3 regions of the Psychrobacillus sp. FSL K6-2843 genome follow, and region 3 is predicted to be linked to each of the others. Evidence: riboswitches for the same ligand, from Rfam matches in the RefSeq annotation. Region 3 holds a riboswitch; each other region holds the start of a gene.
What was found. A riboswitch is a leader RNA that binds a small molecule or an ion and turns the genes downstream of it on or off. The one in region 3 is predicted to bind cobalamin.
Positions count from the first base shown of each region.

Region 1: another riboswitch for cobalamin. It lies ahead of MKY94_RS01220 (ribonucleoside-diphosphate reductase subunit alpha); the one in region 3 lies ahead of MKY94_RS20785 (hypothetical protein).
Region 2: another riboswitch for cobalamin. It lies ahead of MKY94_RS19105 (hypothetical protein); the one in region 3 lies ahead of MKY94_RS20785 (hypothetical protein).

Region 1 covers NZ_CP152021.1:221,653-232,192, reverse strand. The annotation lists gene MKY94_RS01220 (ribonucleoside-diphosphate reductase subunit alpha) at 1-1,878, opposite strand, end outside; cobalamin riboswitch at 2,036-2,215, opposite strand; gene MKY94_RS01215 (DUF418 domain-containing protein) at 2,423-3,628, opposite strand; gene MKY94_RS01210 (response regulator transcription factor) at 3,733-4,434, shown strand; gene MKY94_RS01205 (HAMP domain-containing sensor histidine kinase) at 4,437-6,083, shown strand; gene MKY94_RS01200 (undecaprenyl-diphosphate phosphatase) at 6,120-6,947, opposite strand; gene MKY94_RS01195 (DedA family protein) at 6,957-7,559, opposite strand; gene MKY94_RS01190 (metallophosphoesterase) at 7,559-8,647, opposite strand; gene MKY94_RS01185 (ABC transporter permease) at 8,809-9,156, shown strand; gene MKY94_RS01180 (PspA/IM30 family protein) at 9,170-9,808, shown strand; gene liaF (cell wall-active antibiotics response protein LiaF) at 9,907-10,540, shown strand, end outside.
Region 2 covers NZ_CP152021.1:3,760,777-3,771,316, reverse strand. The annotation lists gene MKY94_RS19120 (GNAT family N-acetyltransferase) at 1-24, shown strand, start outside; gene MKY94_RS19115 (spore germination protein GerW family protein) at 38-439, shown strand; gene MKY94_RS19110 (VanZ family protein) at 461-934, opposite strand; cobalamin riboswitch at 1,070-1,261, shown strand; gene MKY94_RS19105 (hypothetical protein) at 1,432-1,971, shown strand; gene MKY94_RS19100 (ABC transporter substrate-binding protein) at 1,975-2,913, shown strand; gene MKY94_RS19095 (DUF1700 domain-containing protein) at 3,036-3,281, shown strand; partial or broken gene MKY94_RS19090 (GyrI-like domain-containing protein) at 3,360-3,680, opposite strand; gene tatA (twin-arginine translocase TatA/TatE family subunit) at 3,805-4,011, opposite strand; gene MKY94_RS19080 (hypothetical protein) at 4,482-4,739, shown strand; gene MKY94_RS19075 (gluconate 2-dehydrogenase subunit 3 family protein) at 4,819-5,598, shown strand; gene MKY94_RS19070 (GMC family oxidoreductase) at 5,627-7,342, shown strand; gene MKY94_RS19065 (hypothetical protein) at 7,556-7,693, shown strand; gene MKY94_RS19060 (NUDIX domain-containing protein) at 7,894-8,283, opposite strand; gene MKY94_RS19055 (helix-turn-helix transcriptional regulator) at 8,436-8,660, shown strand; gene MKY94_RS19050 (hypothetical protein) at 8,644-9,051, shown strand; gene MKY94_RS19045 (low molecular weight protein-tyrosine-phosphatase) at 9,156-9,632, shown strand; gene MKY94_RS19040 (GNAT family N-acetyltransferase) at 9,645-10,079, shown strand; gene MKY94_RS19035 (HIT family protein) at 10,092-10,526, shown strand.
Region 3 covers NZ_CP152021.1:4,043,680-4,054,219, forward strand. The annotation lists gene MKY94_RS20750 (acetyl-CoA hydrolase/transferase family protein) at 1-811, opposite strand, end outside; gene MKY94_RS20755 (LytTR family DNA-binding domain-containing protein) at 1,039-1,683, opposite strand; gene MKY94_RS20760 (RNA methyltransferase) at 1,709-2,662, opposite strand; gene MKY94_RS20765 (FAD-binding dehydrogenase) at 2,820-4,478, shown strand; gene MKY94_RS20770 (serine hydrolase) at 4,583-5,392, opposite strand; gene MKY94_RS20775 (AraC family transcriptional regulator) at 5,486-6,388, shown strand; gene MKY94_RS20780 (MFS transporter) at 6,596-7,828, opposite strand; cobalamin riboswitch at 7,931-8,120, shown strand; gene MKY94_RS20785 (hypothetical protein) at 8,348-8,566, shown strand; gene MKY94_RS20790 (hypothetical protein) at 8,915-9,091, opposite strand; gene MKY94_RS20795 (zinc ABC transporter substrate-binding protein) at 9,427-10,344, shown strand; gene MKY94_RS20800 (metal ABC transporter ATP-binding protein) at 10,356-10,540, shown strand, end outside.

The sequences.
Region 1 (10,540 bases), 310 kb from region 3:
GGAGGTAGATGAGTTTGGTGCAACCGCCATCAAATATCCATTTCGGATACCATTTTCAGCTACTTGCTCACGCAGACTTACCCATTCCTCTCCGTCATATTGACGGTTTTCAAAATAAGCCCCTGTTTGCCAATCAGAACCTTCGAATAAAGGGTAGGCCCCTTTTTCCTTCGCAAGATTTAAGGAAGCTTGAATCGTCAAATAGGCAATTCTTTCATATAAATTATCAGCAAGCCCTACTGCTTCCTCTGATTCCCAACGAATTTGCTTAAGGGCAAGTAAATGATGCCAACCAAACGTTCCAAGTCCAATTCCACGATACCTTGCGTTTGTGCGCTCTGCCTGTGGCACTGGAATCATGTTCATATCTATAACATTGTCTAACATTCTTACCTGGATGTTTATCAATCGTTCTAGTACATCCTCTGGTACTGCTTTACCTAAATTAATAGAAGAAAGGTTACAAACTACGAAATCACCAGGTTTTCTACGAGTTACAATCACATCGTCCTCTAGCTGGATGGATTCAAATTCAGTGGCACTTTGGTTTTGAAAAATTTCCGTACAAAGATTACTACTATAAATCATTCCAACATGCTTGTTTGGATTACGGCGATTCACTTCATCTCTATAAAACATAAATGGGACACCCGTTTCTAACTGGGATCGCATAATTCGCTTCATCAAATCTATTGCTGGAACTGTTTCTCGTGAAAGGCGATGATCCATTACACATTCTTCATACTTTTCTCTGAAAGAACCATCTCCACGTTTTTCATCATAAAAGTCTTCTAATGAGTAACCTTTGAGCTGACGAACCTCGTGAGGGTCAAACAAATGCCATTCTCCTCTTGCATCAACCTTTTCCATGAACAAATCTGGCAAGCATACACCAGTAAAAATATCATGTGCTCGAAGTCGTTCATCGCCATTATTTAGTCTTAAATCTAAAAATGTAAATATATCTTTATGCCACACATCCAAGTAAACAGCTACTGCACCTTGACGTTGGCCTAGCTGATCTACGCTGACAGCTGTATTGTTTAGTTGCTTTATCCATGGAAGAACCCCACTAGACGCTCCCACAAAACCTCTTATAGAAGAGCCACGGCTACGGACCTTGCCCATATAAACGCCTATTCCTCCTCCAAATTTAGAAAGTGTGGCTATGTCTGTGTTGCTATCATAAATTCCTTGTAGACTGTCATCAACCGTGTCGATAAAACAGCTAGAAAGCTGCCCGTGTGGCTTTCCTGCATTAGAAAGAGTCGGAGTAGCAACCGTCATATATAAATTGCTCATCGCCCAATAGGCTTCTTTAATTTTTTCTATGCGGTTTTCTTTTTCGTCCTTCATTAGCGTCATTGCAATAATCATCCAGCGTTCTTGTGGCAATTCTACAATAGTCTTATCAAAATCCTTCGCTACATAACGATCTAAAAGCGTTTTTAAAGCTATATATGTGAAGAGGAAGTCTCTTTCAGTAACGAGGATTTCTGCTAATTGCTCTAATTCCTCTGTAGAATAGGTTTCTATGATACGAGAATCATAAATTCCCTTAGCCGATAGCTTTTGAACGTTATCTGCAAACTTTGTATAGACTGCATCTGCCGTTGTATTTCTTCGTTCCGCTTGTTGCGAATATACTTCTGCTAAATAGATTCGAGCCGCCACAAATGTCCAATAAGGTTCATGTTCATCAAGAAAGCTCAGCGACTCTAAGGACATGGCTTTAGACCAGCTAGCAATATTGCCCTCTGGGTGTTTTTGTAGCCACTTGTCATGTGACCTCCTTAATGGTGCTATCTTTTCTTCCCCAAACTCCTGTGTTAATTGGTATAGTACCTGTTGTTTTTCTGTGTTTGAAATAGTGGTCATTTAGAATTCCTCCCTGTCTTTACATAACAAAAAAGCGATGGCTCTAGCCTCTTCGGCTGAGTCATCGCTCACGATTTTAAAGTAGGAAACAACAAGACGTATCGTTCGTTTAAAGATAGAGTCTCTCGCCCCCACCTCTCAACCCCCGAAGAAAGTGTTGCTTCACCGATAAACAGGCAGGTCTACTGGCTCGTGTTTCTTCCTTCTGCTGGCCTTCCCACGAAAAATCGCAGTGGCATATTCAACAGTCGTCCACACTTACAGTTGCGGGGACAGCTTCGGTATTTCACCGAATTCCCTTTTAAACCATAACGGTACCTTTTCATCGTATAAATACTATATATTGTGTTTTGATTACTTATATACCCTAACATATTGTGTTTAAACTTGTACATAGGTAAAAAGACTAGACGTTTGATACACAGCTTTATTTCTGTACATTAAACTAATTTCATATCCCTTTAATCGCTCTTTCTAATCTCTATTCTATATAAATTTTATAAGCTTTCGTAGCCGTATTATGAAAACTTACTTTCGTATTTATTCATACAGGCTTACCTTGCAGCTTTACCTTCTTTTTCTTAGCTTTCATATGACCGCTCCAGGAGAGGTTTGTACCCATTCGAAGAATCATTTCCAAGGGACCTCGTTTGAATACCTTCAAGTAGTAGTAGCTACCTATACATTGTAGAACAAAAATTACAAAGCCCAGCAAGACACTATTTAGCATGCCCAAAGAGCCAAATTGTCCTAAACCGTATCCGTAATAGATAAAAGTACAAATAACACTTTGCATAATGTAATTTGTTAAAGAAAGTTTCCCAACACTTTCAAAACCAATGAAAACCTTGTTACCTGAGAACTTTATAAATAGGATAGCAAATATACCAATATAGGATATACACAGTAATTGTGTACCCATTTGTAATAGAACTGCTGTCCAATTTGTTTCTTCTCCAATAATAGCGATAGATTTTAAAAGTAAACTAATTGGCAAAAGAGCCATACTTAATATATACCATTTTTGTTCTCGTTCCATGTGTAGAAATAAGCCACCCTTTGCAGCTGCCATACCAAACAAAAACATCGGTGACGTCAACAATGGTCCAAACAAAAGCATAAACAAGCTAAAAAATACTTTCTCCCCTTCACTTTCAAAATACAGTGGATCCTCTGTATTTCTGTGTTGCTTAATTTCCTCATAAGAGCCATTTTGATAGACTTCATTTGTGGTTTCTATGTATAATGATTGCTTTTCCAACTCTTCCTTACTTTTTTCTTCCATTCCGTAACTAAGAGCACCAGTCAATACAAACAAAACAGTTCCCCATATAATTAAAGTTTTCTTTTTTCTATTTAAAAAAAGTAATAGGAATAATCCCATTAACCCGTAAAAGGCTAGAATATCCCCTTCCCATAAATAGGTTGAATGAAGTAAACCTAGAATAAAAAGAAATATAAAACGTCTCCATAAATGCCTTTTTACTTTTCCGTTCTTTTTTTTAATTGATTCTGCTAGTTTTATTAATGAAAAACCAAACAAAAAAGTGAATATCGGCATAAAACTACCTTCTACTGCTATTTTAAGAATAGCATAAATAGTCTTGTCTGTGGCAGAAGCCGTAAAGTACTCTAATTCTTCCTTTCCCCATATACCGTAATGGAAAATTAACAAATTCGCTAATAATATACCAAACAAACTGATTCCTCTTAAAGCATCTATAAAACGCACTCTTTCTTCTTTCATCATGAAACCTCCTAAAAATATCTCTTAGTTAGTATAAAATGGTAAGCTTATAATAAATTGAAACTAACCTTACAGAAACCTTAAATATTTCTAGGAGTGATTTACTAATGGAAGAAACTAATATTTTGATAGTTGAAGACGAGCTTGCTATCGCTGAGATGGTAGAAATTATTTTAAGAAAAGAAAATTTTCGACATATTGTTATTTGTGAAACTTACCAGAAGGCAAGTAATTATATTTCTAATATGCATTATGATTTATATATTATCGATATAATGCTTCCGGATGGAGTGGGACTTGATTTAGCTAAACAAATTCGGTTTAAATCCGATGCTCCTATATTTTTTCTAACAGCAAAAGAAAGTGATGCTGACAAAATAAGAGGATTTATGAATGGAGCTGACGATTACATAACAAAACCTTTTAATCCACTGGAATTAGCTGCTCGAGTGAAAGCACACATGAAACGCTATACTTCTTCCTTTAAAGCTTCCGATGAAAAAGTATATAAATTCGGCCATTTTTTGTTAGATAAAGGAAGCGCAGAACTTACTGTGAACGGAGAAAAAAGCATTGTTACGGGCAAACTATTTCATTTACTACTCCTATTTTGTGAAAACGCCGGACAGATTTTATCTAAGGAGCAAATTTTTCTTTCTATCTGGGGAGAAGACAGTTATATAGATGACAACACAATCATGGTACATATACGGAGACTCCGAGAGAAGATTGAACAAAACCCTAGTAATCCTAAACAGCTGATTACAATTAGAGGGATTGGCTATAAGCTCGTAAACGAGGAGAAATAGTAATGAGACTTTCAAGTAAAATATCTCTAAGATTTTTAGTTTATTTTGTTGTATTTTATGCTGTATTATTTTTAGTCACATTTGGAATGTTTGCTTATATCATTTTCGACCTGCTTTCAAAGGAAGCTATCTCAGATATTCGTGCATTGGAAGCCTTTGAAATAGAAAGTAACATTGCAAAACAACCGGATGGCAGCTATGTATTTTCGGAGGACTTTATTAAATTGGCTAAGCAAAACTCCGGCCATTTATATCTTGTAGACCAAGCAGGTGAAGTACTTGCAACTACTGAACAAGAAATACTATCTATTGAATGGGTTGCCATACAGAAACAAGATCACGCTGTTTGGGAGTTAACAGACCAGCTGTTCTTACTTTTCATAGAAAACCAACCTGTAGATTTGTTGCTTGGTAAACTTTACATTAATAATAAAATTCAAATGAACGATGAGCTGGAAAAGGAGGTTTCATCTGTAAATGCAGCCGTTGAAATATATAACCAAGATGGGATAAGAGAAGAAATCCTTTATGGTGATGTATATAAAGCATTAAGTAGCATGGAGATAGTTACAAATAGTCAGGATTACTTTGAAAGAAAAGAAATTACTGCCTTTCAAACGATGGAAAATGGAAAAGTCCTAGTAGTACGAATGCCAAATACTAATTACCATCCCTTTGAACCAGCCTTAATAGATACTATGAAAAAGCTAGTGTTCTCCATTTTAGCGTTCCATCTCTTCCTGTTTATCTTTACTATTCTTTTTTCCATTTGGATTGGATATCGATTTGGTCGTCCCTTACTATATTTCTTACATAGAATTGAAAAATTAAGCGTAAAGGACTACGATCCTCCAAATGACAAAAAATTACGTTCCCCAAAATCCGGTAGATTTAAACGAAAATACCGTATATACGAGGAAGTGGACAAGTCACTAGCTAGATTAGCAAATACATTGAAAAGTAACGAAGAGAAAATAATAAAAACGGAAAAACTAAGAGAGGATTGGATCACTGGTCTCTCTCACGACTTAAAAACCCCTCTTAGTTCTATTTATGGATATTCTATAATGCTATCATCTAATGAGTACACATGGACCCCCATAGAGGTACAACGTTTCGCTAAAACAATGCAGGAAAAATCTATTTATATGAATGCGTTAATCGAGGATTTGACATATACTTACCAGTTGAAAAACGATGCGATTCAACTTAACAAAGAAAAGTTGAATCTCTTTGATTTTTTAAGGTCCTATGTTTACGCCTGTGATTGGAATGATATTCAAGAACCTATAGGAAACAAGGATATTACCGTCTATTTAGATGCAAAGCTATTTGAACGGGTTCTCGACAATCTTGTAGGAAATGCAGTAAAACATACTCCGAAGGGCACCAAGGTACACTTAGAAATTTATGAAAAAGATAGCTTAGCCTGTCTGGTCATCCGAGATGAGGGACCTGGTATTCCAAAGGTAGCTTTAGACAACTTGTTTAACCGTTATTATAGAGGTACAAATACTACCTCTGAAATTTCGGGCACTGGGCTTGGTTTAGCAATCTCCAAGCAACTAATAGAAGCACATAACGGAACGATACTGGTAGAATCCTCAAAAATAGGAACACTAGTGACCGTCACTTTTCCAATAGAATAAAAAAGCATTGGGAGCTCCCAATGCTTTTTGTTTTTCTTATAAAAATATAATAACTGCTAGTACTGCAGCTAATACAATACGATAAATTGCGAACGGAGTTAACTTGACTTTATCGATCAGTTTCAAGAAGAAGCGTATCGATATTAATGCAAAAACAAATGCGCTGACAAAGCCCACTGCATAGAAGCCAATGTGATCCATCTCTACATATTCCCAGTTTTTCAAAAGAGAAAGGAAGCTTGCCCCTGCCATAATCGGCACAGCCATGATGAAAGTAAAATCTGCCGCCGTTTTATGGTTCATCCCTAATAATACCCCACCGGAAATAGTTGATCCAGAACGAGAAAACCCTGGCCATAATGATAGACATTGTATAAGCCCTACAAGAATCGCCTGCTTATATGTAATCTTGTCTAGTGTATTCGTTTTCGGATGCTTAGGTCCTAACTTATCTGCTATAATCATTAAAATAGCACCAAGCACTAAACCTATTAAAACCGTCTTTGTTGTAAATAAATGCTCATCGATATAATCCTCAAATAACACACCAAGTACACCAGCCGGAATAAGACCAACAATTACGTGAGTCAGTTTTAACTGTTCACCTTTTGGCGCATCCTTTATTCGATATAAGCCTATTAAACTTAGTAGCCTTTTCCAAAAAACAACAACTACAGCGAGAATCGACCCAAGTTGAATAACAATTTTAAATGTATTTGCTGAATATTCCCCTAAAAAATCTTTTGTTTGCAGCCACATATCATCCACAATAATCATATGACCCGTAGATGATACTGGAGCAAATTCTGTCATACCTTCTACAAAACCTAATATTAGTGCTTTAAATAATTCTAGAATTTCCATAAGATCTCCTTAGTCACGTTTTTTAAAATACCATACTAAAAATGCAATACCTACAATTGCTAAAATAATATAAACTACGTTCGAATAGATATCCATATACCCTACGATATCTTCCCAATTTTCACCAACTGCTGATCCTACTGAAACTAAAATAGTATTCCAAATAAGAGTACCTAAAGTAGTAAATAGAAGGAACAGCCAAAACTTCATGTTTGACATCCCTGCAGGAATAGAAATCAGGCTTCTTACTAATGGAATAAGTCGTCCAAAAAATACTGCCCATACGCCGTATTTATCAAACCAGGCATCTGCCTTATGAATATCTTTTACAGTCAATCTCAAGAATTTACCGTATTTCTTTACAATCTTCTCTAAACGCTCTACATCTAATAACAAACCAATCCCATATAGAATGGCTGCCCCTATCACTGACCCTGCTGTAGCTGCCAAAATAACACCTAGCTTGGTCATGGAAGTAGATGTCGTCATAAATCCTCCGAGCGTTAAAATGACCTCAGAAGGGATTGGCGGAAAAACATTCTCTAATAAAATCAATAAAAATACGCCAAAATATCCAAACTGGTTCATCCATTCTGTGATCCAGGCTTCCATTAAACTTCCACATCCTCTAACTTAATCTCAATCGACCAAAGCTCTGATCGACTACCTAGTCGAATTGGTGGTCCCCAAAATCCAAAACCAGAAGATACAATCGCGTGCATACTCCCTTTTTCCCTATACCCATAATCCAGCTCAAAAATTCTTTGAGTAAACAAATGATTCGGCCACATTTGTCCACGATGCGTATGGCCAGAAACATGAAAGTCTACCTTTTCTTTCTCTGGTATAAGTAAATTGGAAGGTGTGTGATCCATCACAAACCAAGGTAAATTCTTTTCTTTGGGAGCCAATTCAGATAACTCTTTTCGATTTCTATTTGTTAAATCCTCACGTCCTGTCAAATAGAACGTATCTGCCACTAAGATTGTTTCATCTAATAGCATTTGCACACTAGATGCTTCCATTTCTTCTATTAAGAGTGGAATTTTCTTTCCGTAGTATTCGTGATTTCCCAAAACCCCATAATTACCATACGTTGATCGTAGCTGCTTCATCACCTCGGACATGCCTTTTTTTACAAACCAAATCGGGTCATCGTCCACTAAATCTCCAACCAATAAGACAAGATCAGGATTTTGTTCATTTGATTTTTTTACAAATCGCATTAAATGCGCTTTATTGGACAATAAGCCAAGATGGAAATCAGATGCAACGACAACTTTTAGACTGTCCACTGATGCATCCTTTTTTGGCATGGTAATTTTAAGCTCGCGAACAACTGGCGAGAAAGCGTTATATGTTCCTAGTAGCATTATTAACACAAAAAATAATAAAACAATCCCACCTATCAGCTTTAACTGCCCTGGAAAAACCCATGCAAATATAGTTGCAACAGGAAAAAGGAGAATCCCATATTGCATGACGATAAGCCAATAAGAACCTATTATACTAAAAGTTCTAAGTCTGTGGTCAAGCCTTGCGATAATAATCGCAAAAGCAAATAAGAACCAGATAACTAAAAACAGCCAAGAATTGATGGTAAAGAAAGCTTCTAACCATGTTGAAACGCTCCAACCAAAGTAAAAAACAATAGACGAATATATAATGATAGCTAATATAATAGAGCCAATTTTTTTCATTGTGAAATTCTCCATTTTTGTCTTTTCCCATTAGTATAGCAGATTTGAATAATTTACTCTTTCTCAGCCTCTAGACCGAGAAGAAAATCATGTTTAAGACCGTTTGGCTAAACACAAGGAATTGGTAAGCTATATATACAGACGAGAGGAGGAACAAACATATGAAAAAATTTGGTTTAGTTACACTTGGAATAATCGCAGGAATTGTCGCTTTGGTGAATCTTGGTCCGTTGTTAGGATTAGGGATATCCGCGCTATTCGTCTTTGCAGGTGTACATTTTTATCTAAAGAGCGACTCTAGCTTATTGAAAATCTTTTGGGCAATTGTTGGAATTATCGGGTTATTAACAGCTATTTCTAACATACCTGGATTTGTTGGTATCTTATCTATTGTCGCACTTTATTTCATCTGGAAGAAGTGGAAAAAGGACGACATCTCCCTTTCGATACCCAAAACTGATGACCCATTCGTAAACTTCGAAAAACAGTGGAACGAACTTAACAAATAAGGAGGAAACTATCATGACATCATTACTACAACGATTAAAGTATTCAGTCGAAGCAGATCTACACCGATTATTTGATAAAAAAGAGGAAAAAAACCCAATTGCTATGCTTAACCAATACATTCGTGAAGCGGAAAAGCAAACTGAACAAACAGGTAAATGGTTAGAGCGCCAAGGCAAACTAAAATTAGAGCTTGAAAAAGAATTAACAGAAACATTACAAATGGCAGAGAAACGTCAAAAACAAGTGGAGCTAGCTACCGCTACAGGCGAAGAGGATCTAATCTCCTTTGCTCAAGCTGAGGTAAATGCTTATAACGAGCGTGCTAAAACTTTACAAAACAGCATTCGTCAAACAATGGAGGAGCTCTTTGGATTAGAACGTAAGTATGAAGAGATGAAACACAAGGTGAAAGATATGAAGGTCCGACAATTACAGCTGATGGGGAAAGAAAATGTAACTCGCGCCCACCACCAAATGGATCAATTATTAAAGCCTGAAGAAACACAGAAAAACTTTGGTACTTTCCAAGACATGGAGCAATACATTGAACGTCTAGGACAGAAGATCGAAAAAGAGCATGAAATCACTTCAATGGAACAACGTTTAGAACAATTAGAAAAAAACGAACAACCAAAGGCTGAAATTGTGTAAAATATAGAAAAGGTTGTCCATTTTTTAGGACTAATGAGGAGAAGGCAAGCGCCTTCTCCTTCTCATGCATTACTATGCGAAGAAGGGAGAATACAAGCATGAAAGAAAACCAAACAAACAAGCTAGCTTTTTTTCTTATTTGTTTTGTTTTTCTCATTTTTATAGAAGCTACTATATTTGGGAATGGCAATATTATATTAGTCCTTCTTGGCATAGGAATGATGTACTTTAGCTTGCGAAAGCAGTCTAAGTATATTTTCTGGCTAGGTTTTATTTTTCTTATTTTGGCTGTCTTTTCGATGTGGAGTCTACGATTATTTTTAGTAGCCATCATTGTTTATTCCCTTTATAAGCTTTGGAAAAATGAACCCATCAGCCAGGTGATTAAACCATTTGGAACGGTATATGAAGAAACACCGAATAGTATTATTCAAAATAAGCTATTCACATCACAGTCTACTCCATTTCAAGCCTATGAATGGCAAGATGTACATGTGCAAAGCTTTTACGGTGACTACTTGATTGACGTGACGGAAACGGTGCTCCCAAAGGGTACCTCCCTTATTTCTATTCGTCAGTCTTTAGGTAAGGTCACTATTTATGTACCATATGAGATCCCAGTCCGCATACATTATACTACCATTATCGGCGAAGCCCATATTCTTTCTCGTGGTGCTCGTCGTTTGTGGAACCAAACCGTTCTTGTAAAGGATGGGTATTCGGAAGATGTTG
Region 2 (10,540 bases), 280 kb from region 3:
CACATGACACTTATTCTAAATTAAAGGAGATAATTTAATGGAGGAAAAATCAAGTAACTTAGAAAAACAAGGGGGAAAGCTACCATTGTTTCAATCCCCAGTCCGTTCCATTTTCGAAAAGTTTTCCAGAGAAAAAGATGTGTCTCTTATATACGGAGAACCAATTGTATTGGAGAACAAAAGGATCTTACCTGTTGCCAAAGTTAATTATTTTGTAGGTGGAGGCGGAGGTGGAGGTGACACGATTTCCGATGAAGAAAATTCTACAGGTCAAGGAGAAGGAGGCGGTGGTGCCTTTTCGATAAAACCGGTTGGAGTATATGAAATCACTGCGGAGGAAGTTAAATTCAAGCCTGTCCTTCCGTTTAATCAAATACTTACTGTTTTTTCAGTAGTCACGCTAGGGATTGTTTTCTTGTTGAGAAAAAGATGTAAATAGATAGGGAAAGAACGCTTCCTTCTAAAGGTTAGCGTTTTTTCTATGCTTCAACCATTGAACAAACGTTAGCAGAAGCATGACAAAAATAGCCCCGCCTGTATCTAATAGAACATCCTGAAAAAGGGCAGATCGTCCACTCGTAAAGGATTGATGGAATTCATCTGCGACTGCTAGAAGAAAGGTAATCATTATTGCAGTAAGTTTTCGATACTTTCTCTTCGGCAAAGCAATATAAATAGCTAAACTAATCAAACCAAAATAAAAAAAGTGGACTCCTTTTCTTATTAAGAATTCGACAAATGCATAGTAGCCACGTTCCTCGACAGAGACATAGAATCCCCAATAAGGAATATGAAATAATGATAAAAAGGACTCCAATGGCTTGTTTGGAAGCCATTCTTTAAGCACGGCCTCCAAAGACTGTTGCTCGGAAGTCTGCCCGGAGGCTATAAATACAAAGACAAGTAAAAGTAAAAGTGGAATAAATTTTTTCATATAAAAACAGTAGCATAAATTGAATGAGAAACAAAATAATTGCAGACTTTATAGCTAATAAAAGAGTAAAAAGCTGGTTGTTTCACAAGCTTCTATCACCAATTGAAAGGCTATGGTACACTTACGATAAGTGAATAATTTTTGCAGGGAAAAGGTGCTGACTTGTCAGCTTAATTAGGGAATTCGGTGAAAAACCGAAGCTGTATCCGCAACTGTAAATGCTGATGAAATAAGAAAAATACCACTGTTGGCTAAAAGCCAATGGGAAGGTTCTTAGAGTAAAATGATGCATGAGCCAGGAGACCGGCCTTTTCTTGAACGTATAAATACTCTTCGGAAGTTAAGGGGTTGTACGGCACGTTTCTATTTTCGATTAAATTTCTAACGATAAATAGGTATTGCGCCGCCCTTTTTTAGGGTGGCGTTTTTTTGTGCTGTAAGAAGTTGAGTATTGTATTGCCGAAAATTCACAAATAACTTGGAAAGGGGGCAGAGCATTGAAAAAAGACATGCGATATATTTGTTATCCATTTATGAGAGAAAAGCCGTCTACAGTAGACTTTGAGATTCGAACAGACTCATTGACCACACGTATTGGATTGGCCGCATCTTTAACAAAAGATATTCCAAGAGTTTACGAGGATTTAATGTATCTGGCACCGATGGCATATCACGTAAATGGTTCTGTTAGAGGGAAGCTAGCAATCAATGAAGAGGATTTACAAATTCTAAGTGATATGTATGATTTCTACGTAAGTGAAGTGGAAGGAAGAGTAGATATATTCGTACTTCCACAAGGCTCAACAGCTGCATGTGAATTACACGTGTGTCGTAGTGAAGCAAAAAAATCTGTAAGGGCTTTACATAAAGTTTCATTAGAAAGAGAAGTACCAGAGATTTTGTTTGATTACACACAGCTATTAGCAAATGTATTGTTTGCAATGGCGGTATATGTAAATAAGCATCATGGAGTAGAAGAGATTCAATTTGTCAGTAAATCATATCCGATGAGAAATAAGAAAAAAGTGGAGGATTAACAAATGAATAAACAATTAAGGAATTGGTTAGCGGTACTAATACTTTCTATCTTACTTGTAGGCTGCCAAGAGGCTGAAAAAAATACAGCTGTTGAAACAGATTCTGTACAAGAAGTAAAAGAATATACTGTAACGGATGATATGGGGAAAGAAGTTACATTCGAAGAAGTTCCGGAAACGATTGTGTCTCTACAACCAAGTAACACAGAAATCCTGTTTGCCCTTGGTGTAGGAGATAAAATTGTTGGAGCTACAGAATACGATACCTATCCAGAAGAGGCACTAGAAATTGAACGAGTTTCCGATTCTATGAAGTTCAACGCAGAACGTATTTTAGAGATAAATCCAGATGTTGTGATTGCTTATACAACTGGATCTGAGGAAGAGCTTAAAGTGTTGGAAGACGCGGGGTTAGATGTTTTTGTCATTCAATCGGCGCTATCATTTGAAGACGTCTATGGAGATATTGAACAGTTGGCCGCAGTAATGGGAGTAGAGGATAAAGGAACCGATCTTGTTGACTCTATTAAAACTACTATTCAAAGTGTTCAGGACAAAGTATCAGGTGTAAGCGATCAGAAACACGTCTACTTTGAAATAAGCCCATCTCCAGAAATTTTTACAACAGGAAAAAATACTTTCCAACAAGAAGTTTTGAGTAAAGCTAAAGTTGTAAATATTTTTGGAGACCAAGAGGGATGGATTAAATTATCTGAGGAAGATGTCATTAAGAAAAATCCTCCGATTATCTTGACTACCGTAAATTATGTAGAAGATCCAATTGGTGAGATTAAGGCTCGTTCAGGCTGGAATCAGTTGGAGGCAGTGCAAAACAACTCCATTTTCCAATTAGATCAGGACATTATGTCTCGCCCAGGACCACGAATTGGTGAAGCTGTAGAACTAGTAGCTAAAACCGTTTATCCAGAGATATTTGAATAAAGTAGAAGTTGGTCTCGTTTTGAGGAGACCAACTTCTTTTGTTTTAAAACCGGTACCTTGCAATGAATAATAGTGTTATGGTATAGTACTATCTAATGAATAGTACCGAGGGAGAGAGAGACATGACAGCGAATATTTATATTGAGACGTTAGAAAAAGAGCTTTATATGTTGAATACAAAGGAACGCCAAGCAATAGTTAGAGATTTCCAAAAGTATTTTTGTGATTTGTTAAGAGAGGGACAAACTGAGAAAGCAATAGTTGAATCATTAGGAGCACCATCGTATATAGCAAGGGAATTACTTAAGGCTTACTCAGACGAGGAAATGATTGTAACAGAAGTGGAATATGAAGGCGCATATATATAAAATGCTACAAAGGCTAGTTACCCTTCGTAGCACGATTTCATTTACAATCGTTTAGTAAACTGAACTAGTTCAACTTTTTTATATTACAGGAATCCAAATTTCTGAACAACAGTTTGGATCAGATGGGTCATCATCTGTATACACTTCCATCTCTGGTGTTCCTGCCTGTTTGTAGGAGTTAGAGGGAAACCATTCTGAGTAAATTTGTTACCATGTATTTTGCATAGCATTGGGCATTGCTCCGTGAACCTCAAAGATTGCCCACTTTGATGCTGGTATTTCTAATGTCTCCAGATTTTCTGGTGTGTCGCCTATATAACTGACCCCTATCCAATAATCCATCATACTGTCGACTTTAAAATTTTCTCCCATCACACAAACACCAAGAGCACCTTTTATTTCTTCGTTATTTAAAGAAATAATGAAACAACAAGCTCTTGTATAGATTCTTATAGATTAATCTAGCAACGTATATTAACACATACAAAAAGCCACCAATTATAGAAACAGGTGGCTTTTTGCATTAGATATTTTTTTTAGTTTCTGTTTCTTTGTCTTCTATTCTAAATTCTTCTGCAACATCGTCTACTATATCTTTAGTTGAGTTTTTAAATTCTTTTAACGTCTCTCCAACTGCTCTACCCAATTGAGGTAATTTTTTAGGACCGAACACGATTAAAGCAATAATTAATATAATGATTAAACCCGGTATCCCAATATTTGGCATTATAATCTCTCCCATACTGTTTCTATATATTTTCACGTGGTTTTTGCAATAGTAGTTAATCTTAAAAAAAATTGGTTGTTTTGTATCAATAACACATTATACTCCTACGTTTAAATTTGTAAATACTTTGGTATTAATAATGATCAAATTGTGTGAGCTGGAAAAGTCTCTTCGATATAAAACTCTCTTTTTCCTTTCTATAACTTTCTATAACTTTGTTTATACAACTAGTCCTTTAGCGTTTTTCAACCACAAAACACTAGTTATTTTATACCGATATAGAAGAGTTTTTACTATTAATTTGCAATTTTTATGTGAATTTAATGTTTTTTCAGAATAAAATTATATTTTCTAATCCGAAATAAATATGTAGTATTGAAGAAATAAAAGGAGTAAACTGTTAAACGGTTGTTTTGTTATGTATAAAAATTACATTTTCATAGTTGAGTGAACTATGTTAAAGGAGAATAAAAGTGACGCAATATAACTTAGAAGAATTAAAACTGTTGAATCAAGTAATTTTCGCTTTATTTATAGTAGCAGATTTAGCTCTTGGCCTCTTTTACTATAATAATGAGTTTCCTTGGTTCGCGTTAATAGGTTCAAGTATTGGACTAGCTATTATTGTTCTTTGCTGGACTGGAAAAAAATATATATACTTTATCTCATTTTTATTGGTTTATACTATCCTATTCTCATTAGTTTATAACTGGCATGCAGTTTTTCATTAATCAGAATATTTTCGACTCATTGTTTACCTGAATAAACAATTTAAGCTATTTTTTACTAATTTACGTTGGAGGTTATATTATGTCAGAACAGGAAAAAAAGGCTCCATACTTAGATAAACGTTCATCTAGACGTACTTTTATCAAAAATTCTGGATTAACAGTTGGTGGAGTTGTACTAGGTGGAGCACTCGGTTCTTTACTAGGTAAAGACTCAACAACTAAAACTAACGAGACTGGGGTTCATTCAGCAGCTACTGGGGTTAACTTCAACCAGGCACTGATGTATTTTGACAAAGCACAATTTGATACGATAGATGCTGCAGCAGAGCAAATTTTCCCTAAAACTGAGGTAGGACCCGGTGCGAAAGAATTACTTGTTGCATATTATATCGATCACCAACTAGCAGGGAGCTTTGGCCTGAACTCAAAAGAATATATGACCGGTCCTTTCTTCCCAGCAGAAGCAGTTCCACAACAAGGGTACCAAACACATTTGAATCGTCAGCAAGTGTTTAATCTTGGAATTACAGCTTTAAATGCAGAGGCTGCAAAGAAATCTGATGATAAACCTAAATTCGCCAGTTTAACAGAAGAACAACAAATCGAAATCTTAAAAGATTTTGAAGCTGATAAAGTTAAATTAAATGGAGCTGTTAGTTCATCCTTTTTCTTCTCTTTACTTAGAAAAGTAACAATTGAAGGAGTATATGCTGACCCTATGTACGGCGGTAACAAAGATATGGCTGGTTGGAAAATGAAGAATTTCCCTGGACATCAATCGAGTTATACTAATGTATTAGAAAAAGATGAATTCGTGAAAATAGATCCTATGAGCTTAAACTCTCAGCATCAACACTAATATACACCAATAGAAAGGGTGAACAACTTTGGCAACTAAATTACCAAAAACAGATATAGTTTTAGTAGGGGTAGGTTGGGTAGGCGGTATTATCGCAGCAGAACTTACAAAAAAAGGATACAAAGTAGTAGGTATCGAACGTGGTAAAGAACGTTCAACTGAAGATTACTTTATGGCTCACGATGAACTACGTTACGCAGAGCGTAAAGAAATGATGCAAGATCTTTCTAAAGAAACAATTACATTCCGTCACAATATGACACAACGAGCATTACCTTACCGTGAATGGGGTAGCTTCCTGATAGGAGAAGGAACAGGTGGTTCAGGAGAGCATTGGAATGGTCAAACTTACCGCTTCCTGCCATACGATTTCGAGATCTATTCAGAAACTGTTAAACGTTACGGAAAAGGTAAAATCCCTAAAGGGATGATGCTTCAAGACTGGGGTATAACATACGAAGAGTTAGAACCATACTTCGATAAATTTGACGCTATGACTGGTATTAGCGGTGAGGCGAATCCACTACCTGGTTCTCCACAAATAAAATACCCTAACCCGCCGATGTTGGAAACACCTGCTATAAAATTATTCAAAAGTGCAGCGAAAGATCTTGGATATCATCCATACCATCTGCCTTCTAACAATCTATCGCAATCTTATACTAATCCAGATGGCATTTCTCGTGGCGCTTGTCAATATTGCGGTTTTTGTGAGCGTTTTGGTTGCGAATATGGAGCAAAAGCATCACCAGTAGTTACAGTATTACCTGTAGCTAAAGAAACTGGTAACTTCGAAGTACGTACTCATTCTGTTGTACGTAAAGTTCTACACACAAATGGAAAAGCTACCGGCGTATTATACGTAGATATACGTACTGGTGAAGAGTTTATCCAAGAGGCAGATGTAGTTGTAGTATCAGCCTATCAAATGAATAATATTAAACTTTTATTAAACTCTCAACTTGGCCGTCCATATGATCCAGTTACTGGTACAGGAGTCATTGGTAGAAACTATGCATACCAAACAATTCTGGGGACTGCTGTAGGTTTCTTCGATGAAGAGTTCAATTTATACGGTGGTGCAGGATCTCTAGGAGCCCAAATTGATGACTTCAACGGAGACTTCTTTGATCACACTGACTTAGATTTCTTACATGGTGCGACAATTCAAATTACCCAATTAGGGGATCGTCCTATTGCAAACAATCAGGTTCCAGCAGGCGTTCCAACTTGGGGGAAAGAATTTAAAGACGCTTCTGTTACAAATGCAAACCGTGCTCTTATTGTTAAAGCACAAGGGGCTTCCCTTCCTTGGCAAGATAATTACATCGATCTAGATCCAACTTATAAAGATGCATTCGGTGATCCATTACTCCGTATGACGTTTAATTGGAAAGATCAAGATCGTCAACTAATGAAATTTATGGGCGAAAAATCAGCTGAGATCATGAAAAAAATGGGTGCAAAAGATATCAAAATTAATGGTGGCGAAGTCGGAGATTACGATATTCGTAACTACCAATCTACTCACAATACTGGTGGAGTAATTATGGGCTCTGATCCAGAAACAAGTGCTTTAAACAGCTATCTACAAATGTGGGATTGTGAAAACGTATTTGTACCAGGTGCAAGTGCTTTTGCTCAAAACTCAGGTTACAACCCAACTGGCACAGTTGGAGCACTAGCATATCGCGCTGCAGAAGGTATTGAAAAATACTTAAAAACTGGCGGATCTTTAGTTTAAAAACGAGACGCTTCTAAATAAACAAATAATATCTGCTTAACTATAACAAATAATTTCTATTCATAGAATTAGCCAACAACTTAAAAACTGCTATCTTCTTTCCATCAAAAGAAGGTAGCAGTTTTTTAATATATGGATTCATCCTCAAATTTTCAACTACTCTTTTGGATTTCTAAGAAACTTGCACAGTCTTTATAAATACTTCTACCATCTTTGTGTAAATTTCAGGTTGTTCATCATGAACCGAATGCCCTGCAATCACCTACAAAAACGTATGAAATACATGCATTCAAGGTACAGTTTAAGCATCCTATTACAGGACAAATGATTATTGCTGAGGATAAACGATAAAAGATTATCCTCTTATACTAACTATGATACAAAAACATCCAATTGAAATAATTGGGTGTTTTTTTAGTTAAGAAATATATAGTTGAATAACTTTGCTTGTTGAATAGATTCTACCCATCCCAATGGTTAAACACTCCTTTCATTTATCCTAAAATATTTACGTTAAATACCCCTGTCTTTTTGTGCTTTCCTTGGACTGTTTAATCTGCCAAGATTGCTTCTACTATTTCTTTAGGACGAACATCTAACGAGGTTAGGTCCTTAAGGTTGATCCAAATGGGTTCATAGCTTCCTTTTTTTATAGAAGGGTTTTTATATTCATCCCCAGTACCTGCACCAAAGGTACCGCCTATAATTTCAGCTAAATAATAATATTGCTTTCCGCTATAGGGTAATACTTTTAAAAGACGTTGGATTTTAACATGCACGCCTATCTCCTCATATGTCTCTCTAATAGCAGCTTCCTCAGGGGTTTCCCCAGTCTCAATACCACCACCTGGAAATACATAATAGGTAGTATGTGGTTTTGTCCTTTTAATTAGTGCAACTCTATCCTTTTCTAAAATAATAGTGGCTCCTCTATTTCTCATTTGAACTCCCTTCCTGTACCTTTTTGAAAATTATAACAATAATTGACGTTCATAAGTTATTTAAATTTTATGTAAAGGTTTCTTTACATAAATATAGTTTTAGATTATCCTTATGTAAAGATATATTTACATTGGTTGCAAGGAGGAAACAGATGACAAAGGTCATTAATCATATAAGAGAGATACGTTTAAAAAAGGGAATCACACAGGTACAAATGGCTGGTGATTTACAAATTACCCGACAAACGATTACTGCGATTGAGAACAATAAATACAATCCCAGCTTAGAGCTGGCACTTAAACTAGTGCGTTACTTTGAAGTACCCATAGAAGAATTATTTTATCTTGAGGGGGATGAAAATGACAAAAAGCTATAGAATTTTACTGTACGGAATTATTAGTGGATGTATCATTGTTGGTGCCTTTTTAGGGGTGTATATTGCAGGTAAAGAGGAAGGCATTTTTGATTGGGGACTGTTTTTACCGATGGTAGTTGGATCATTAGGGGGCTTTATAGGCTTTTTTCTATTTGTATGGTTACGTCAAAAAAAGAATGGCAAAATTCCTGATATGGACGAGCGTACAGCTGTAATGATGAAAAATTATTTCTCTACTGTCCTGTATTTTGTCCTGTTTGGGAGTGGTGTTATATTGTTGATCTTATTTGCAATTGGTGTGGAGACAATTGAAACTGGAATGCTCATTGTTTACATGATGATTTTATTTATGTTAATTGGTATTGGTGCTTTTATAACAAAGAGAATCTGATTGATTTAGCAAGTGAATTAAACGGGTATTAAAAAAGTATGAAGAAATGTAGAGAAAGTAATTGAAGTATTTCAAAAACAGAAAGCTTAGAAAGGATGATAAAAATGGTTAATGTTTTGTTTGTCTGCCTTGGCAACATTTGTCGTTCTCCTATGGCAGAGGCTGTATTTAAGCATCTAATTCAAAATGAAAAATTAGAACAATATATACAAGTAGATTCAGCGGCAACAAGTGGATGGCATATTGGAAATCCACCACATAAAGGGACAATAGCTAAGCTAAAAGAATATAACATTTCAACGAAGGGTATGGCTGGACGCCAACTTAAAGAGGAAGATTTTGAAGAATTTGACTATATCGTTGGGATGGATGAAAATAATATTAGAGATATACGTAAGATGCTTGGTCAACCGAATCATCCAAAAATTATTCGATTTTTAGATTTAACCATTCACAAAAAAGATGTGCCAGACCCTTATTTCACAGGTGATTTTCATGAAACCTACGATTTAGTAATAGAAGGCTGTGAAGCACTACTAAACAAAGTAAAAAGTGATCATAAAGAGCTGCTTCAATCATAGGAGGAAATTGGAATGGATTATATGTATTTTCAAGGTGTTCCAGATACTCAAACACTTTCAGGAGTCTTGGAGCTTCATAAGCATGTATTCGAGGGTTCCGAGTTGGAAACTGAAAAGTTGAAAGAAAAAAGTAATTTGATAGTATTCGTAGCAAAAGATCATGAACGAGTAATTGGATTTAAAATTGGATATGATTACGGAAATCGTACATTCTATAGCTGGCTTGGTGGGGTTCACAAGGACTACCGAGGAAGAGGGATAGCAAAAGAGCTGATGAGTAGACAGCATGATCTAGTAAAATCCATGGGTTATACAAAGGCTCGTACTATTTCGCGCAATGAAAAAAGAGAGATGCTTATCTTAAATATAAAGTTTGGCTTTGATATAAAGGAAACTTTCACTAGTAATAAGGGGAAGCATAAAATCGTGTTAGAAAAAATGCTATAGGGAGGATTTTAAATGACTGAATGCTTAGGTTGTATGTTAGCTAATAAGGAACAAAATGTTTTCGTTATTTTTGAAAATGACCATATCACATGTTTTCTAGATCATGAACCTTTTAATAATGGGCACGTACTTATACTTCCAAAAAGACATTATGAGGATGTGGATGACTTAGATGTAGAGGTCGCCTATTCTATAATGGATGCTTCCCGACTTATCTCCAAGGCAATTAAACAATTATACACACCAGATGGGATTACGATTTGCCAAAATGGTGGAGTGTTTAGTGAATTGACTCATTATCATATGCACGTTGTCCCTAGATATGAGGGACAACAGTTTGCAGAGTTCTATCAAGAGCAACCTTTCGAACGAAATAATCTAGAAAGCTTGCAAACTGTTACAATAAACTTAAGGAATGCAGTTCGTAACATTATAGAAGAAGGATAACCAACTTATGATTG
Region 3 (10,540 bases):
CTACCGAGCCTATACCTGCTTGAATAGGCGCTAGCTTTTCTGTTAATCTTCCAGCTTTTACTTCCTCACGAAGGAAAGCTAGTAAATGGTCTGCCATTTCCTTTGTTTCCTCATCAGGAGGAACAATTGTAGACGGAGAGTCCGTATACTTAGTAAAAACTATCCCCTTAACCTTAGAAGCATCAAAAGGAATACCGATTGTTCCAATACGTTCACCTACAGAGCTTACAGGAATTGGCTTTCTATTCTCTCCTTGTGGTGCCGGTTCGTAAACATCATGTAAGCCTTCAAATTCTTCTAGTTGTGCTACGTTTATTTCAATAACAATATTATTTGCATGGGTAACGAAGGTCGCAGAATTACCTACTGAAGTCGTTGGTATAATCATCCCATCCTCAGTAATTGAAACCGCTTCCACAATAGCGAAGTCGACTGTAGGTAAAACCCCATTACGAATTAATTCGGATGTATGAGACAAGTGCTGATCAACAAATAGATGATCACCTGCATTAATGTGCTTTCTCATAGTTGCATCCGCCTGGAATGGTAAACGTTTGTTGATGATTCCTGCTTCTGATAGAAGCTTATCTATATCAGAACCTACAGAAGCCCCCGTAAAAATATTCACTTTAAATGTTTCTTTTTTCGCTCTCTCTACTAATGCTAATGGAACCGCCTTCGCATCACCCGCACGTGTAAATCCACTTAAACCCAATGTCATTCCATCTTGGATCCAGGAAGCAGCTTCTTCTGCGCTTACTATTAAGTCGTGTAGTTTTGAATTTTTTACACGATTAAGATTTTTTAACATACAGACACATCCCCCTCGTTCGTTGCCTTGTCTAATTATTTTATCGTGTATCGTCACAAATTTGATAAAAACAGTCGAAGACACTTTTAAAGCGGATAAAACAGAAAAAACAATGACTAAAACAGAGAAAAATTTTTTAAAAATTCATATTTGACCGTCTCAGAAAAAGGAACAAATAAAAAAAGCTTGAATAAAAAGAGATTATCCCCTTATCCAAGCTTTGTAATTTAAAATCCTAATAATTTCCTAAAATAGCTAGAGTAGGATTGACTGACAGATACCTTCTCTCCCGTATGCATAGCTAATACAAAGGTTGAATGAGTATCTGGGTATATTTCTTTAATCTGATGAACATTGACGATAAAAGAGCGGTGGCAGCGAATAAAGGACTCTCTTGGCAGTCTGTATTCAAAGTCCTGTAAAGAACCTGCATGGGTGCCAGTAAAATCTTTCGTCACGATATGTGTCTTTCGATCTCTTGCTTCCAAATAGATAACATCTGAAAAAGGGACAGGCATCCAACCATCTAGCGTTTTGATGGTGATAACGGATTTCCCATCAGTTAAAGCAGGATAGATGGCTAATACAGTTCCCTCCACCTCACCATTATGCTGCAAGGGTACAGCCATTCCATGATAAGGAACGCCAAACATTTCTCGATTGATAAACTCAGAGACCTTTTGGTTACTATGCAACGCTTTATACGCTAGTGTTCCTTCTTTTATAGGGTCACCTGGTTTTATCTTTAAGTCTATGCGTGTGCTTGGTCTATAGTATATGTATTTTTCTTTATCCGAGACGGCTATCGATATCTCATCAGAAAATAATTGACCAACTACATCTAAAAGTCCACCTAGAGAGAGCTCTTGCATCCTTTCCTCCCCTTTCTAATACTTTTCACTCACAAACTAAAATTTCTCGCTCAAACTGTTGTTTTGTTGTAGTACAACGATCCTTTATATGAAGTCCAATTGATTTTAATCGATCGTCCATAGATTCAATCGTCACAATCACTACCCGCTTAGCAATTCTTTTCGCGTGCGTTAATATGGTCAATTGTTCTTCCCATGAAGCATGAGTATATAGATTATATGGTAAATCGATGATTGCAACGTCATAGGTTTCCTCAATATCTTGAATCGCACCCTTTTTCACATCGCCTGTTAATCCAAAGTATTCTAGATTTTCTCTTGAGCCTATACAAACTAGTGGGTTAATATCTCTTCCTACAATATCAATTCCCATAGACCGAGCCTCTACCAGCACCGTTCCAATACCACAGCAAGGATCGATTGCTCGAATACTAGCTGGATGAGGAACAGCAATATTAGCTACAGCTCTCGCTACTCTCGTACTAAGTGCAGTAGAATATTCTCTCGGTTTTTTTATATGATTAAACCAGATGGGCTCACTTTTTTTATATGTCCCAAAATACCAGCGCTTTTCATAGGGAACAACAGCAAACAGTTGATCTGGATTATGAAGATCAAAATCCCCCATCATTTCAGAGCCAATAGCTCGTTCAATTTGAAGACGCTCATTGTTTTGAATCTTATCGTCTCCTTGCCTATCATTTATCTTGAGAAAGACCACCTTGTTTGTCTCCCCCTCTTTACCAAATAGATGGGCAGTAGTAATAATTTCTTCTATAGTATCTCCCTCTGCTAATATGTCGATTCTTCCCTTCATAAAAGGGCTTCGACTAGGATCTATCCTTATATCACTTCTCAGTATTTTCTTTTCTGTATCATATCCAAAAAAAGAGCGCATCTCTAGATGACAAAGAGAGCGTTCTGCATCGTTGTATGCAAATGTATAAATAAATGACGGATACTCGTTTGAATTTTTCAACGTATTACCTCCAATAATATTTCCATTATAACATGGGTCACTTTTCAAAGTCTGTTATCATAACCCGATAGTTAATTAGCATAAAAAGGAAGTATAATAGTATTAGGTTAATTATTTTCAGAACTATTTGTATATTTTTTAAAAAGGGGATAGGAGAATGAATTTTGATGTAATTGTGGTTGGAGCAGGATTAGCTGGGCTGGTTGCCACGACCGAACTAACCGATGCTGGGAAGCGGGTTTTGCTATTAGACCAAGAACCAGAAAGCTCTCTAGGCGGACAAGCCTGGTGGTCATTTGGAGGGCTCTTTCTTGTAGACTCACCTGAGCAAAGAAGAATGGGCATTAAGGATTCCTATGAGCTTGCTTGGCAGGACTGGTTAGGAACGGCAGGGTTTGATGGCGATAATGAGGAAGAATACTGGGCAAAAAAATGGGCAGAGGCTTATGTACGTTTTGCCCATGAAGAAAAAAGAGCCTGGTTGCATGAAAAAGGGGTTCGATTCTTTCCGGTAGTCGGATGGGCAGAGCGAGGAGGATATTTAGCAGATGGGCATGGCAATTCAGTTCCTCGGTTCCATATTGTTTGGGGCACTGGTCCCGGCATCGTCTCTCCTTTTGAAAAACGTGTGCGAGAAGCAATGTCAGAGGGGTTAGTTACTTATAAGCCACGTCATCGAGTAGATAGTCTACTTACTAATAATAATGGAGTGACTGGTGTAGGCGGATCTATTTTAGTGGCAAGTAACGTAGAAAGAGGACAAGCCAGTTCAAGAGAAGTGATTGATCAGTTTGAGTTCTTTTCTAAAGCCGTGGTAGTTACAAGTGGAGGTATTGGAGCTAACCATGACCTAGTTCGTCAAAATTGGCCGAAACGCCTTGGACCCCCTCCTCTTAACATGATTTCAGGTGTTCCAGAGTATGTAGACGGCCGAATGATGGAAATTGCAGAAAAAGCCGGTGGTCGTTTGGTCAATAAGGATCGAATGTGGCACTACACTGAAGGTATTAAGAATTGGAATCCAATATGGAAGGAACACGGAATCCGTATCCTGCCTGGTCCCTCATCCATTTGGTTGGATGCAGAGGGCAATCGCTTTCCCGCGCCAAACTTCCCTGGCTTCGATACATTAGGTACATTAAAGGCCATTCAAGATACTGGATATGATTACTCTTGGTTTATCCTCACAGAAAAAATAATTGAAAAAGAATTTGCATTATCTGGCTCAGAGCAAAATCCTGACCTTACTAAAAAAAGCATCACACAAGTGCTAAAACGTATTTTACCTGGCCCGACTGCTCCAGTTAAAGCTTTCATGGATAAGGGAGAAGACTTTGTCGTCGCTTCAAATTTAAAAGAACTCGTCGAAGGAATGAATAAAATTACCGGCAATAGCTTGTTAAATTACGAAAATATAGAAAAGCAGATTATAGCTCGTGACCAGGAGATGGATAATAAGTTTACAAAGGATCTTCAAATCACTGCCTTAAGAGGATCTCGTCATTACATTGGAGACAGGCTTATTCGTGTAGCAGCTCCTCATAAAATATTGGACAGTAAAAATGGTCCCTTGATTGCTGTTCGTTTGAATATTCTAACCCGTAAAACATTAGGTGGGCTCCAAACAGATTTAGGCGGTCGTGTCCTAAATTCAGAAGGATATCCTGTTCCTGGCCTCTATGCCGCTGGTGAGGTCACAGGCTTTGGTGGCGGAGGAATGCATGGATATCGTTCTTTGGAGGGAACCTTTTTAGGAGGCTGTCTTTTCACAGGAAGAGAAACAGGGAGAGCTTTAGCCAAAGAACTATCCGAATGAACATATAAAAAACTTTGACCATCAATCAGTCAAAGTTTTTTCCTTTTATACAGTTTCTTTTTCTTTTAGGAATATTAATATACACACGAAGGAATAGTTATTCTCTATTCTCCTTTACACAAGTACTGATATATTTCATAGCCTATTTGAGAAAGAATCCTTTTGGCGAGAACGTCATCCTCCTTCTCCGAAAGCACGGTTGCAACTAATTTTCTATCTCCTACAAAAAATATTCCCACATCATGTCGAGTACCCGGTATCCAACCTCCTTTATTTGCGAATTCCCAAGCAGGCATCCCATTATCAAAGTTAGAGTATGGAGAAGGAAGCTTCTCTGGTAAACAATCTCTCATCTGTTGTTTTTTCATGATTTCTATCATCTGCTTGCTTGCTTGTTCACTAACAATCTCTCCTTGAGCCATTTTAGTCAGCAAGATACCAACATCTTTTGCAGCAATACGATTTGTGCCATGTGGATTTGGCTTACTCAACATAAGCTTGTTATAAAATGTACTATGTTCCATACCAGCTTCTTTCATCGTCTGTTGAATATTTTCTACTCCAACTAAATCTATTAAAAGATTCGTTGCTGTATTGTCGCTTTGAATAATCATCAGAAGTATGATATCTGATAGTGGTAGTGAAGTACCTGGAGTTAAATGCTGAAGAACTCCAGAGCCCCCCACATACTCATCCTTATCCAGTATTATCAAATCAGATAATGATAGTTCAAGACGTTCCACCGCTCGAAAAACTGCAACCATTATTGGTACCTTAATCACACTCGCTGCGTAAAACAGCTCTTGTTCATTGTATTCCCACTTATCTCCTGTATTTAAATCCTCTAATACAATTCCCCAAGTTCCCTTGGAAGGTTTAATCAACTTTTGAACCTTACTTATAAGCTCCTCCACTATACATCCCCCTCTAGTCAATCTCTATCTTTTATTATAGACTATTATATATTATATTTTTTGAAAATTTAAATTTTATGGAGAGTATTTTACATGACGCAACTATTACTATTACAAAAGGTAATTGACTATATAGATGATCATATTAAGGAAGATATAAGTACTGATACCCTATCAAAGCTTATCGGTTATTCTCCCTTTCATTTTTCTCGTATTTTTCATCAAACTATTGGTTATACACCGATGGATTATGTACAAAAAAGGAAGCTACAATATGCTTTGGTAGATTTGGTAAAGGGAAAAAGGATTATTGATATAGCATATGAGTATGGATTTGAAACACATGCCGGCTTTACTAAATCATTTAAGCGCTGCTTCGGGAGTCCCCCAAGCCTATATAAGATGCACTGTCCCATTTCATTACCACAAAGGCTATGTTTGGAAAGTCTTCTACAAAAGAAAACAGGAGGAATAGTTCTTCAGCCTAAGATTCTTTCTATGCCTTCTTTTACAGTCGCAGGAAAAACGTTTGAAACACGCTTACAGAATATAGCCTATACAAGAGATGCTCCTGCCTTTTGGGATCAAAGAATATCTTCCGAAGAATCTATTGAGACCACTCTATATCATCTCCTGTCCCCTAAAAAGCATGGTGAGTACTGCTTTAATCTAAGTGGACCTGAGCTAGAAGATCATTTCACGTATTTATTTGCGGTAAATTTTGACGAGGGAACAACGATACCAGAGGGAATTCTTAAGTTTCATGTCAAAGCTTCTACATATGCGGTATTTAAAACACCCATGGTTCCAAAAGAGCAATTTGTTTCCTCTATCAAGGGAACTTGGCAATATATTTTAGAGGACTGGCTACCAGACTCTCATTATGAAGTAGATGAAGATAGCTATGATTTTGAATACTATGATGAACACTGCCATGATTGGGAGTACGACAAAATCTACATGGAGATATACCTTCCGGTTAAGGAGAAACAATAAATATAGAACAAGTTTATTTTCCGATTTAGGCGGTTGCTTTTAGCCGGGGAAGATCCAGCTCAAACAAGCATATGTAGAATTCCTTTCTATTTGCTAAATAGAACTGGTTATCAATACTCCATCAGGCTTCCTCCATACAAAAAGACCATGAACATAGTTTTGTGTTCATGGTAGCTAAAATTTATATACCTGCTGGTCTTTATATTGTTATTCCCGACCCTTAGCTTTCTTTAAAAGTATGTGATATAAAAACAGGACTGGACTTAAAATTACGGCACTTACAATGATGGCAGTCCTAATGGTAAAGGTTGTAGCAATATATCCAATAACAGGCCCACCACTTATTTGTCCAATGGCATCCACTTGACCTTTGACTGAGAAAAACGTTGCTCTAGTCGAGGAATCTGGAATGATTTTATTTAACCAAATATCCTCCAATGGGTACATTACTTTTCGACTCACTTGAATTAAGACATAGCAAATAAACAAGCCAATGAAATACTTCGAAACTGCAAAGCCGATTAATGCTACCACTATACTGAAGCTACCAATAAAAAGAGCGATATATATCGTTCGCAGATCCTGATAAATTGTGCTTTTATTTAGAAAATGAAGTACTGCAAATGACACGAGTACTATCACCAGCTGAATACCACCAGTCAATAACACTAGCTGTTCATTTGGCAAACTGGTTATTCTAGCCATATCCAGTAGATGAGTTAGCCACAAACGATCAAAGCCCTCGCTATAAAAACCTATAAACAGAGCAATTAGAAATAGCATACGCAGGATAAAGCTTGCTTTCGAATAATGAATGATTTTCCCTAAACTCTCTTTCATTGTCTCCAATGTATTAATTCTTTCAGTTATTTTTATTGGTTTAAAATGATTCTCTTTCATAAAAATTATAAGAAAAATAGCCAAGCCTATCATACATACGCCTCCCACAATAATAGGAAGATTAATCATGTAGTAACCGGTTAAAATACTTAACGGAATGGCAATTAATTGACCTAAATTTCCAGCCTTAGCTCCCCTTATATATGCTAAAGAGGACTTCTCTTCTCCTATTTCATCTGCAATCCAAGCTTGCTGTGATCCGCTTGTAAAGGTATAGCCTATCCCCCATGCCACCTGGGCCAATAAAACCGTTATAAAATAAGGAAACAAACCCTCCAATAAAAAACCCGCCCCTATCAAAAAATAACCAATAATAATGGACAGCTTCCGGCTTTTTAAGTCAGATATGACGCCTGTTGGAATTTCAAAAAGAAATACGGTTAGCTCTAACACAGTTCCCACTAAAACAAGTTGCAACGGATCCAGCTTAACAACGCTTACTTGATACAACAGATTGACTGTAAATATATAAGTAAAAAATAATTGCGATAGAAAGCAAATATGAACATACAGCCGATACGAATCTTTCATTCTAATCATTTCCCTCACCTCTCTATTGATTATAAAAAGGGAAACCATCGGCCGCTTATCCAAATTTGCTATAATGAATACCTTTCTTTATGTTATAGTGAAAGAACAATTAAATAATGTGTAGATTTAGGTGTTCTTTTGTTAGCAAGAGAACTTAAAAGGGAAGTTCGGTGAAAGACCGACGCTGTCCCGCAACTGTAAATGGGAGCGATTTTTTATAAACCACTGTAAGGTTACTACGGGAAGGAAAGAAGAGCGATGAACATGAGCCAGGAGACCTGCCTATTTCAAGTACACACCACAAGCCTACGCGGATAGGGGGTGTTAAATGCAGCTATGTACAAGCAATAGCTTGAAAATACTGTCGTACGAAAAACATAATAAAATCACTGGAGCTATTGGGCTCCTGTTTTCAGCGTGGATTTTATTGAGTTTCCAAGCGTACTGACCATTAAATCATACTAACTAGCATCTTCTTTTTTATAAAAGAGGATGCTTTTTTATGTTAAAGGCGAAAGGATTTTGAAAATGAGAAAAGAGAATTTTATTGAACAATATAAACAAGTATTAATGACAAATTATGTTGCAAGTACATCAATATCTCTGCAGTCTATCTATGAAGAAATGAAAAAAGAAATTGAACTTAGTTCAACCTGGAGTATGAACGAAAAAAATATTTTTCTTCAAAATCTCATTGATGCCCATCATCAGATTAAAAATGAAATTTCAGGGAAATTGGAGGAATAAGTAAAGCGCATTCGCACGCTTCCAAAACGATTTTGCCAATATTAACTTTTGAAAAAAAGAATATATCTAAATTCTAGCTCCATGAACCCAGTGTTCAATTTATTTGGTTCGTTCAACAATCATCATTCATTGTATCTATTTATAAAACCAAAAGGCTATCTTCTATTGGAGTGGAAGGCGGAGACTCCAGTGGAGGATCACAAGCCACGGGTACCGCTCGCCGCGCCGAACGCATCCGCCTAAAGCTAAATCAAGCATGTCCCGAGTCATTTCAATACAAGTAGGATATTAATTAAGGATATAAAAAACGAACCAAATGAGATTAATCATGTGGTTCGTTTTTTTGATTTAAAGGTCTTGGTAATCCCTTTGATATTTTCCGCCGTCTTTAACTTCTGAATGGTACAAAGCTTTAAGAGCAAAGCTTTTTTCTAGGTCATGCTCCTTCATTACTTCCTTCAATCTCTTTGCTAAGTCAGGACTAAATTTTACTAGCTCTTCCATTTTAGATTTTGAATATTGCATATCGTTACCTCCCTACTATCATTGTTCATACAGTATAGCACTTGTATAAAATACATACGAAAAAATAAAGGTTTTTCGAGTATCTCCTTTTATGGAATTCTTTCTAAACAAAATGCCCTTCACTTGCGTATTCTACCCTAGATTTTCTTACCAACATATAGTCACCTTTTTTTCATTTTTACATAAAGTACTTTGACAATTCAAAAAAGAAGTGTTAACCTATTGAACAAATCTTTCCTTAAGGAAATTTATTATCATAAAAGAAAATAATATTTTTTTGGTCTAAAAGTTTCCTTTAGGAAATACTTTATTACAAAGGAAAAGGAGTGTGCTAAGTGAAAAAGATCTTATTTTTATTTATTGTGGCTGTTTTATTGGTTGGGTGTGGTAACAACAACGCAGGGGGTTCTGGGGAAGAAAAACCACTTGTCGTTACAACTACAGGGCAAATTGCAGATGCCGTAAAGATAATTGCTGGAGATTCTGTGGAGGTAAAATCCTTAATGGGCCCTGGTGTAGATCCACATCTTTATAAGGCTACTCAAGGCGATTTACAAGTATTAGAGGATGCAGATATTATTTTTTATAATGGTCTAGCGCTTGAGGGGAAAATGAGTGATATTTTTGAAAAAATGCAGAAGGACAAATCTGTAGTGGCTATTGGAGAAGTAGTTCCGAAAGATAGAATCTTAAATGACGAGGCTCATCCAGAATTATTTGATCCACATATTTGGTTCGACATTGAGGTTTGGAAATTGGCTACACACGAAATCACAAAATCACTTACGGAGGAATTTTCCACTGATGGAGATCAGTTTGCAGAAAACGAAAGAAAGTTCTTTGAGGAACTAGATGAGCTAAATGGTTGGACGAAGGAACGCATTAGTGAAATCCCCGAAGAGCAACGGGTTCTTGTTACCGCTCATGACGCCTTTAATTACTTTGGTGAAAGCAATGGGATGGAAGTTCGAGGATTACAAGGTCTTAGTACAGATGCTGAATACGGTCTAAAGGATATACAGAATATCGTTAATTTCTTAGTAGAACAAAATATTAAAGCGGTCTTTATCGAATCCAGTGTGTCAGACAAAGCCATGAATGCTGTAATTGAAGGTGCGAAGGAAAAGGGACACACCATACAAATTGGAGGAGAACTGTACTCGGATGCAATGGGAGCTGAAGGTACAGAAGAAGGAACTTATATCGGAATGTATAAGCATAATGTCAATACGATTGTTGATTCACTAAAATAGGAGGTAGCAAAATGAATGCATTACAGGTAAAGAGCTTATCTGTTGCTTACGAGGAAAAAGTTGTATTGAGCAACATCAGTCTAACCATTCCGAAGGGACTAATTACCGGGATTATTGGACCAAACGGAGCAGGGAAATCTACGTTGATTAAAGCCGTGCTAAATCAGCTTCCAAATAAAACTGGATCTGTTGCAAT